3 regions of the Kitasatospora sp. NPDC086009 genome follow, and region 1 is predicted to be linked to each of the others. Evidence: riboswitches for the same ligand, from Rfam matches in the RefSeq annotation. Region 1 holds a riboswitch; each other region holds the start of a gene.
The links. Region 1 has a riboswitch for cobalamin ahead of metE (5-methyltetrahydropteroyltriglutamate--homocysteine S-methyltransferase). Riboswitches for the same ligand answer to the same signal wherever they lie in the genome.
Positions count from the first base shown of each region.

Region 2: linked by a shared signal. The riboswitch ahead of ACIF6L_RS17685 (ribonucleoside-diphosphate reductase subunit alpha) and the one ahead of metE (5-methyltetrahydropteroyltriglutamate--homocysteine S-methyltransferase) in region 1 are both predicted to bind cobalamin.
Region 3: linked by a shared signal. The riboswitch ahead of ACIF6L_RS22735 (cobalamin biosynthesis protein) and the one ahead of metE (5-methyltetrahydropteroyltriglutamate--homocysteine S-methyltransferase) in region 1 are both predicted to bind cobalamin.

Region 1 covers NZ_JBITSA010000014.1:226,930-230,193, forward strand. The annotation lists gene ACIF6L_RS28780 (CopD family protein) at 1-202, shown strand, start outside; gene cobF (precorrin-6A synthase (deacetylating)) at 165-923, opposite strand; gene ACIF6L_RS28790 (hypothetical protein) at 1,075-1,230, opposite strand; cobalamin riboswitch at 1,323-1,476, shown strand; gene metE (5-methyltetrahydropteroyltriglutamate--homocysteine S-methyltransferase) at 1,635-3,264, shown strand, end outside.
Region 2 covers NZ_JBITSA010000006.1:255,036-258,299, reverse strand. The annotation lists gene ACIF6L_RS17690 (hypothetical protein) at 49-1,332, opposite strand; cobalamin riboswitch at 1,703-1,843, shown strand; gene ACIF6L_RS17685 (ribonucleoside-diphosphate reductase subunit alpha) at 2,032-3,264, shown strand, end outside.
Region 3 covers NZ_JBITSA010000009.1:241,881-245,144, reverse strand. The annotation lists gene ACIF6L_RS22745 (alpha/beta hydrolase) at 1-291, opposite strand, end outside; gene ACIF6L_RS22740 (transcriptional regulator) at 614-1,327, opposite strand; cobalamin riboswitch at 1,540-1,732, shown strand; gene ACIF6L_RS22735 (cobalamin biosynthesis protein) at 1,826-2,797, shown strand; gene ACIF6L_RS22730 (cobyric acid synthase) at 2,794-3,264, shown strand, end outside.

The DNA of each region.
Region 1 (3,264 bases):
CGTCGGCGCGGTCTCCCCGCTCTGGACCACCGGCTACGGCACCGCCCTGCTGGTCGAGATCCTGCTGGTCGTCGGCCCGGTCACCGCGGGCGCCTTCAACCAGTTCCGGCTGATGCCCCGGATCGCCCGGGCCCCGGGCCGGTCGGCCCGGGGGCGGGTGTGGGTCAGCTCCCGGAGCGGCGGAGGAGGTAGGTGTCCATGATCCAGCCCTTGCGTTCGCGGGCCTCGTCGCGGAGCGCGCGGATCCGGGGGGCGGTTTCGGCGAGGGGGCCGGCGACGAGGATCTCGTCCGGGGTGCCCAGGTAGGCGCCGTAGAAGATCTCCAGCCCCTCGGGGTCGATCCCGGTGAACGCGGCCCGCCCGTCCAGCATCACCACCACGTCGTCCACCTGCTCGGGGAAGCCCTCGGCGAGACGGCGGCCGGTGGTGATCTGCAGCGGGCGGCCGACCCGGGTCAGGGTGGTGCGGTGCCGGGCGGCGAGCGCCGAGACGCTGCTGATGCCCGGGACCACCTCGTACCCGAAGGTGGTGCCGCCGCGGGCCAGGACCTCGTCGATCACGGCGATGACGCTGTCGTAGAGGCTCGGGTCGCCCCAGACCAGGAACGCGCCGGTCTCCTCCGGGCCGAGGTGTTCGGCGACCAGCCGCTCGACCAGGTCGGCCCGGCGGGTGCGCCAGTCGTCCACGGCCGCGGTGTACGCCGGGGTGGCGCGGTCCCGCTCGGCGTCCGCGACCTCGATGACGCGGTGGCCCGGGCGGCCGTGCTCGGTCAGCAGCTGCCGGCGCAGCCGGATGAGGTCCTGCCGTTCCTCGTTCTTGTCGAGGATGAAGAAGACGTCGGTGCGGGCGAGGGCCTTGACCGCCTGCAGGGTGAGGTGGTCGGGATCGCCCGCCCCGATGCCGATGAGGAAGATGTGCCGCATGACAGTGATTGTGCCGTGCGGCTGCCCGTCCGCCGGGCGGGGCCGGTCCCGGGCGAACGGCCGGGTGGGCCGCGGAGGACCGGTCCGGCGGCGCTGTGACGTCATGCGCGTGCCCCTGACCCGGCCTTTCGGCCGTCGCCATGACGGCCCGTCATGTTCTGACTCCGCCGTTGGGGGTAGCCGGCACGGCGTGCGCGGCGGCGAGCACCTTGGCCGGGGTGACCAGCACGTCCTTCTTGACGCGCTCGTCCTCGACCACCACCTGAACTGCCCGGGCGGCCGGGGGCCGCCGGGGCCGTCCGGCCATCCGCGATCCGGACAATCACTGACGCGCCGCCGGCGATGGGCCTAGGGTGGGCGGTGCAGTCGGTTCGCCGTGTCCTCCAGCCACGGCGTCGCAAGAGGGAACCCGGTGGGAATCCGGGACTGCCCCGCAGCGGTGAGTGGGAACGACCGCCGTCACATGCACTGGGCCCAGCCGGGCCCGGGAAGCGACGGCCAGTAGGTGTCCGGCCTGGAAGCCAGGCGGACGTGCCCGCGAGTCCGAAGACCTGCCACTGCCCGCGTGCACCCCGCACGCGGTGATCTCGGTGACCTCGAGGGCGGGTCGGCGGAGCGGGCGGGCCCACCCCGGTGCCCTGCCCCCACTGCCGTACCTCCACGCCGTCGTGCTCTCCCGGGATCGCAGCGCGACTCGCGAAGGAGAGTTCCGTGTCACCGAGTTCCACCACCCCGCAGGCCACCGTGTACGGCTACCCGAGGCAGGGTGCCGACCGGGAGCTGAAGAAGGCCGTCGAGGGGTACTGGGCGGGCCGCGTCGACGCCGCCGCCCTGCACGCCACCGCCGCCGTCCTGCGCCGCGCCAACTGGCGGCAGCTGGCGGACGCGGGCATCACCGAAGTCCCCACCGGCGACTTCTCGCTCTACGACCACGTCCTGGACACCACGGTCGCGGTCGGCGCGATCCCGGCCCGCCACCGCGCCGCCGTCGACACCGACCCGCTGGACGGCTACTTCGCCATGGCGCGCGGCACCCAGGATGTCGCACCGCTGGAGATGACCAAGTGGTTCGACACCAACTACCACTACCTCGTACCGGAGTTGGGCCCGGACACGGTCTTCGCCGCGAACTCCGCCAAGCCGGTCTCCGAACTGCGTGAGGCGCTCGGCCTCGGCCACCGCCCCCGGCCCGTGCTGGTCGGACCGCTGACCTACCTGCTGCTCGCCAAGCCCGCCCCCGGCGTGGCCGCCGACTTCCGGCCGGTCACCCTGCTGGACCGGCTGCTGCCCGTCTACGCGGAACTCCTCGCCGACCTGCGGGCCGCCGGCGCCGACTGGGTCCAGCTGGACGAGCCCGCGCTCGTCCAGGACCGCACCCCGGCCGAACTGAACGCCGCCACCCGCGTCTACCGCGAGCTCGGTGCGCTCACCGACCGCCCGCGACTGCTGGTCACCAGCTACTTCGACCGGCTCGGCGAGGCCCTGCCCGTCCTGGCCAAGGCCCCGATCGAGGGCATCGGCCTGGACTTCACCGGCCCCGGCGCCGCCAACCTCGACGACCTCGCCGCCGTCGGCGGAGTGCCCGGCAAGCGCCTGGTCGCGGGCGTGGTGGACGGCCGCAACATCTGGATCAACAACCTGGAGAAGTCCCTCGCCACCCTCGGCACGCTGCTCGGCCTGGCCGACCGGGTCGACGTCGCACCGTCCTGCTCGCTGCTGCACGTCCCGCTCGACGCCGACCTGGAGCGCGACCTCGACCCGCAGGTCGCCCGCTGGCTCGCCTTCGCCCGTCAGAAGACCACCGAGGTCGCCACCCTGGCCCGCGGCCTGGCCCACGGCACCGATACCATCGCGGCCCAACTGGCCGCCAACCGGGCCGACCTGGCCTCCCGTGCCGGCTCGGCGCTGACCCGCGACCCGGCCGTCCGGGCCCGGGTCGCCGCCACCGCCCCCGAGGACGCCCGCCGCGCCCCGGCCTACCCCGAGCGCGCCGAGGCGCAGCGGGCCCGGCTCGGTCTGCCGCTGCTGCCGACCACCACCATCGGCTCCTTCCCGCAGACCACCGAACTGCGCACCGCCCGCGCCGACCTGCGCGCCGGCCGCATCGACGACGGCACCTACCGGGACCGGATGCGGGCCGAGGTCCGCGAGGTGATCGCCTACCAGGAGAAGGCCGGCCTCGACGTGCTCGTCCACGGCGAGCCCGAACGCAACGACATGGTGCAGTACTTCGCCGAGCAGCTGACCGGCTACCTGGCCACCCGGCACGGCTGGGTGCAGTCCTACGGCACCCGCTACGTCCGGCCGCCGGTGCTGGCCGGGGACATCTCCCGCCCGCACC
Region 2 (3,264 bases), on a different contig from region 1:
GCGAACCGGGGCGGGCCCGGCCGGAACCGGGCCGAACCGGGCGGACCGTCAGCCCGCCGGGGTGGCGGCCGGTGCGCCGCCCGCCACCTTGGTGCGCTGGAGGAGCTGGTTCTTCACGTGCTCGTCGAAGCCCGCGGCGGCCGCGGTCGCGGCGGCGTCCGCGGTGTTGCCGCCCTTGGCGGAGCCCTCGACGGTGAAGAAGCCGTACCGGCCCAGGGTGCCCTTGGTGTTGGTGCAGCCGGGGGTGGTGCAGAACGCCGGCGAGCCGGGGGCCGCGGCGCCCTTGAGGTGGCCGACGTAGTTCTTCACCGCGGTCTCGGCCTGCTGCTTGTGGTCGAAGACCGCGACGCCGACCGTCACCGCGCTGTCGCCGGAGACGTAGGTGGCCCGGAGCACCTGGCGGCAGCCCTGGTCACCGAGGACCTTGCCGAGGCCGCCGACCGTGGAGTTGCCGTCCCAGCAGGGCGAGTCGAGCGAAACCACGGTGCGGTTCCAGGTGGCGCCGTTGACCGTCACGGTGAGCGCCGAGAAGAGCGCCGCCGCGTCCTGCGGAGCCGGGTCGGTGGTCGCCTCCCAGAGCGGCTTCGACGGGTCCTCGGGCGTGGCGCTCGGGGTGGCCGTCGGGGACGCCTTGCCGGACGCCGTGGGCGCCGGCGGCTGGGTGGCCGCCGTGGCGGCGCCGGTGGGATCCGCGACCGGCTTCTTGTCGTCGCCCTTGTTCAGGAACAGCAGGCCGCCGGCGACCAGGCCGCCGACCACCAGGAGGGCGACCACGCCGCCGATGATCCGCGTCCGGCCCTTGCGCTTGGCCTCCGCCTCGTTCCGGTCCGCGAGGGCGGCCCAGTCCGGCTCGGCGTGCTGCGGCAGGGGCTGGGGGTGCGGGTGCTGGGGCTGCTGGGGCTGCGGCTGCCACTGGTGCTGCTGCGGCTGCGGCTGCGGCTGCGGCTGGACATGCTGCGGCTGCACCGGGGGCTGGGGCTGCGGCTGCACCGGCGCCGGCTGCTGCGGGACCGGCTGCGGGACCGGCTGCGGCACGGGCGGCTGGACCTGCTGCGGCGGCTGCGGCACGGACGGCACCGGCGGCTGGACCGGCTGCGGCGCGGGCACCGGCGGCCCGTACGAGGCGGGCGGCGGACCGAACCCGCCCGGGGCCGGCGGCACCGGCTGCGGCGCGCCGGGGTACGGCGCGGGCGGCGGGCCCTGCGGCGGCTGTCCGGGCGTGCCCGGCTGCTGGTTCTGCGCGCCACCCGGCCCGGCGGGAGGGGGCGGCTGCTGCCCCGGCGAGCCGGGTCGGCCGCTCCACTCCCCGGGCGTGCCCGTTCCGTCGCTCATGCGCCCCCCTCACTGCCTTCGGCGGCCGCTCCGCGAATCACGTCGGTGTCGACGACCCGCTGGCTCCGCTCCCTCATGAGCCGAGATCGTAGGGCATGCCCCTGACGGCGGGCCTGCCCGGTGGCCGATCCGTTTCCGAATCCGAACACCGGCCGGGCCCCGGGCAGTCCCGGCGACGCCCTGCGCCGCGGTCCGCGAAGGCCCTGGAACGACCCTGCGGCGGCCCCCGGCGCCGGCCCCCGCGGCGGGCGGCCGGGGGCCGGCCGCAGCCCCGGAACGGCCCCGGAACAGCCCGGGAAAGGCCTCTTGCCGGTACCACCTGCGATCACGTCGACACGCGACGCCGCACAACATGTGGGGTCGCATCGAGCGGACACCACTAGATGTATGCTCATCCCTGCTGTCGACGCAGGGGAACCCGGTGCGAGTCCGGGACTGCCCCGCAGCGGTGTGCGGGCGGCTCCGACAGAGCCCGCGAGTCCGAATACCTGCCGACGGCGTGCCGCCTGGCCTCCCCGCAGAGGCCTTTCGCACCAGCACCACTTCCGGGCCTCGCGGGCGGGCCGGGGATGCCACCGTCGCGCGCCGCCTCCGGGCCGGCGCGCCGTGCTCCCCTGCCCCGAACGGTCCGGCCCGAGCCACCGCCGACGCCGATCGCCGCCAGGAGAGAGCGCCTTGACCACCGCTGCCTCAGTCACCCTGCCCGCCCAGGGTTCCAGCTCCGCCCCCGTCGACCCGACGGTGTCCGACCCCGGTGGCGCACTGCTCCGGCTGCTGACCGACCGCAGCGCCGACCTCCCCCAGGTGGACCCCGGCCATGTCGCCGCCGCCGCGCTGCGCGGCCGCCACGCCGGCTCGGACTTCGCCGAGCTGCGCGGGCTGGCCGTGGACGCCGCAGCGTCGATGATCGCCGAGGACCCGCAGTACTCGAAGCTCGCCGCGCGACTGCTCGCGCTGGAGATCGTCGACGAGGCGGTGAGCCAGGGTTCGGTCACCTTCTCGGACTCGATCGCGGTCGGCCACGCCGAGGGCCTGATCGGCGACTCCACCGCCGACTTCGTCGCCAAGCACGCCACCGCCCTGAACGCGCTGATCGACCCCGAGGGCGACGGCCGCTTCGAGTACTTCGGCCTGCGCACCGTGCAGTCCCGGTACCTGCTGCGCCACCCGATCACCCGCAAGGTCGTCGAGACCCCGCAGCAGTTCCTGCTCCGCGTCGCCTGTGGTCTGGCGGTCGGCGACAACGAGCAGTCGGTGCGCGAGGTCTCCGAGCTGTACGGCCTGATGAGCCGGCTGGAGTACCTGACCTCCTCGCCGACGCTCTTCAACTCCGGCACCAAGCACCCGCAGATGTCGAGCTGCTACCTGCTGGACTCGCCGCTGGACAACCTGGACTCGATCTACTCCCGGTATGCCCAGATCGCCCGCCTCTCCAAGCACGCCGGCGGCATCGGCCTGTCCTACTCGCGGATCCGCTCGCGCGGCAGCCTGATCCGGGGCACCAACGGCAAGTCCAACGGCATCGTCCCGTTCCTGCGCACCCTCGACTCCTCGGTCGCCGCGGTCAACCAGGGCGGCCGCCGCAAGGGCGCGGCCTGCGTCTACCTGGAGACCTGGCACGCGGACATCGAGGAGTTCCTGGAGCTGCGCGACAACACCGGTGAGGAGGCGCGCCGCACCCACAACCTCAACCTGGCGCACTGGATCCCGGACGAGTTCATGCGCCGCGTCAACGCGAACGCCGACTGGTCGCTGTTCTCCCCCGCCGACGTGCCCGAGCTGGTCGACCTCTGGGGCGCCGAGTTCGACGAGGCGTACCTGAAGGCCGAGCAGGCCGGCAAGGCCGTCCGCACCATCCCGGCGCAGACCCTCTACTCCCGGATGATGCGCACCCTGGCGCAGACCGGCAACGGCTGGATGACCTTCAAGGAC
Region 3 (3,264 bases), on a different contig from region 1:
GACCAGCCGGCGGGTGACGCCCCGCTCGTCGGCGTGCAGGATCTCGCCGACCACCGCGTGGCCTCCGTCGCCCCACTCGACGGCCCAGCGGCCGGGGCGGGCGCTCTCGGCGCTGCGGGTGAAGGTGGCCCGTCCGGCGGCGAGGGTCAGCACCACGACGGGGCCGGCGGCCCGCTCCCGGCCGACCGCCGGGCGGACCATCCGCTCGGAGGCCCTCCGGCCGATCAGCAGGACGGCGGCCCCGGTGCCGACGGCGGCGGCCGCCACGGCGGCTGCGGTTCCCCAACGCATATCGCTCCCCGCTCTGTTGGTCGCGGACTGGGCAGTCTGCCCACCAGTCCACTCGCGGGGGCGCCACCCGGCCACCGGACGCGGCCGTCCGGGTCACGGCGGCACGGGTCTTGGCCGGGTCACCGCGGCGCGGGTCTCGGCCGGGTCACCGCGGCGCGGGTCTCGGCCGGGTCACCGCGACACGGGAAGCGGCTGCGAGAAGCGACGGCGCGGTTCTCGGCCCTCTGGTCACGGCGGCGCGGGAAGCGGCAGAGGGAGAGGGCAGGGAGGGAGAGGGCAGGGAGGGGGAGGCGCCGCGCGGGGGCGGCGCGGTAGCGGCCCGTCAGACCGGGATCTCGGTCTCCAGGCGCTCCAGCAGCTCCCAGAACCGCTCGCCGAGCGGCCGGGCCGCCGCCGCGCGGGTGTCCGCCGCCGGGGCCGGGGAGCCCCAGCTGCCGGCGCCCCAATGGGAGGTGACCTGGTACTCGTTCTGCAGCGCCGTCAGCACGGCGGTGAGGTCGACCTCGTGCACCGGCACGATCCGGCCGATCGGCCGGAGCTGCGCCTGCCAGCGGCCGTCCACGCACTGCCGCAGCCGCCGGTCCAGCTCCTGCGCCCGGCCGGTCACCGCGACCAGCTCGCGCAGGGTCGTGCCGAGCACCTGGGCCAGCGCGTGGGTCTGCTCCTGGTCGCCGTCCCACTGACCGGTCGCCTCGGCCCGCTGGTACCGGTCCAGTGCGAGGCCGATCCGGTGGGCCGCGCTCTCCTGGTTGAGCTCCCGGGCGACCCGGAAGTCCCGCAGCCGGGCCGGGCGGACGCCCATCAGCTGGGCCGGCGGGCACCAGAGCGCCCGGGCCAGGGCGATGAACTCGTCCTCGGCGGGGCGCAGCTCGCCGCTCTCCCAGCCGAGCACGTGGGAGGGCAGCAGCCGGACGCCGTGCGCGGCCATGCCCTCGACCACCTGCTCGGGGGTCAGCCCGAGGCCGGCGCGGTGCGCGCGGGCGGCCGCGGGCGAGAAGGGCACCGGGGGCACGGCGGGTGGCTGTCTGCGTCGCATGGCCCGACGGTAGGGGGCGGTCCGGCCGCCCCCCAGCCGCCGAACACACGAAGCGGGCCCGGAGGCTCCTCCGGGCGACTGGACGATCGCACAGGCTGTCATGCCCCTGCGGGGGGTGCCGATCGGAGGTAGCGACGGCGTCGGGCGGTCCGGCTCCGCTGTGACCAACCCCTCCGTGACCTTGGTTGACGCACGGTTCGGCCGCGTGATGGGATCCTTCAGCCAAACGGAGGCATGCAGAGGAAGCCGGTGCGAGTCCGGCGCGGTCCCGCCACTGTCACCGGGGAGCACACTCGGAGTCCCTCCTCCGCCGGCCACGGCGCCGGAGGGGGCCCATCGCGGCGGGCCGTCAGAAGCCGCCGCCGGGCCCGGGGGTGCGTTCGACCCGGAAGCCAGGAGACTCTCGCCCCCGGTACGTCGATCCAGGGCGCGGACCCTGAGTGAGGACACGCACGCGATGCAGGCTGCCCCGACCTTCCGAGCCCTCTGCTGTCCACCGTGCGCCCGCTGACCCGCGCCGCCGCCTTCGCCCTGGGGGCCGCGGCCGGGTACCTCGCCGACGCCCGCTTCGCCGACCCGCGCCGCGGCCACCCGGTGGCCGTCTTCGGCGGCGCGGCCGGCCGGCTGGAGCGGCGGATCTGGCGGGACGACCGCGCCGTCGGAACGGCTTTCACGGCGCTCTGCGTGGGCACCGTCGCGGCCGGCGCGCTGGCGGCCGACCGCACCCTGGGCCGCCGGCCGCTCGGGCGGGCCGCGCTGGCCGCCGCCGCGACCTGGACGGTGCTCGGCGGCACCTCGCTCACCCGCGAGGCCCGCACGATCGGACGCTCGCTCGCCGCGCACGACCTCGCGGCGGCGCGGCAGCGGCTGCCGCACCTGTGCGGGCGGGACCCGAGCGCCCTCGACGAGGGGCAGATCGCCCGCGCGGTGGTCGAGTCGGTCGCCGAGAACACCGCCGACGCCGTGGTCAACGCACTCGTCTGGGGCGCCCTCGCGGGCACGCCCGGGCTGCTGGCGTTCCGCGCGGTCAACACCCTGGACGCGATGGTCGGCCACCGCTCGCCGCGCCACGCCCGGTTCGGCTGGGCCTCGGCGCGGCTGGACGACGTGGCGGGCTGGCCGGGCGCGCGGCTGACCGCGCTGCTGACCGTCGCCGCCGCGCCCGAGCCCCGGACGGCCTGGCGGGTCTGGCGCCGGGACGGCTCCGCCCACCCCAGCCCCAACGCGGGCCAGGCCGAGTCGGCCTTCGCCGGCGCCGTCGGCGTGCGGCTCGGCGGCACCCTGCGGTACGGCGCCCGGGTCGAGCACCGGCCGGTACTGGGCGGCGAGCTGCGGCCGGTGACGGTGGACGACATCGAGCGCGCCTGCCGGCTCTCCCGCCGGGTGGGACTGCTCGCACTGGGTACGACCGTCGCCGGGCACGCCGTCGTGCAGGCACTCAAGGCGGGGACGAGAAGGGGGAGCGCATGAGCAACGCACTGCTGGTCGCCGGGACGACCTCGGACGCCGGCAAGAGCGTGGTCACCGCGGGCATCTGCCGCTGGCTGGCCCGTCAGGGCGTCGCCGTGGCGCCGTTCAAGGCGCAGAACATGTCGCTGAACTCCTTCGTCACCGCCGACGGTGCCGAGATCGGCCGCGCCCAGGCGATGCAGGCCCAGGCGGCCCGGGTGGAGCCCGAGGCGGCGATGAACCCGGTACTGCTGAAGCCCGGCGCGGACGGCCGCAGCCAGGTGGTGCTGCTCGGCCGGGCGGTCGCCGAGGTCGGCGCGCTGGACTACCGCGACCGCAAGCCCGTCCTGCTGGAGCGAGCGCTGGAGTGCCTGGCCGACCTGCGCCGGCGCTACGACGTGGTGGTCTGCGAGGGCGCCGGATCGCCCGCCGAGATCAACCTGCGGGACCGGGACATCGCCAACATGGGCCTGGCCACCGCCGCCGGC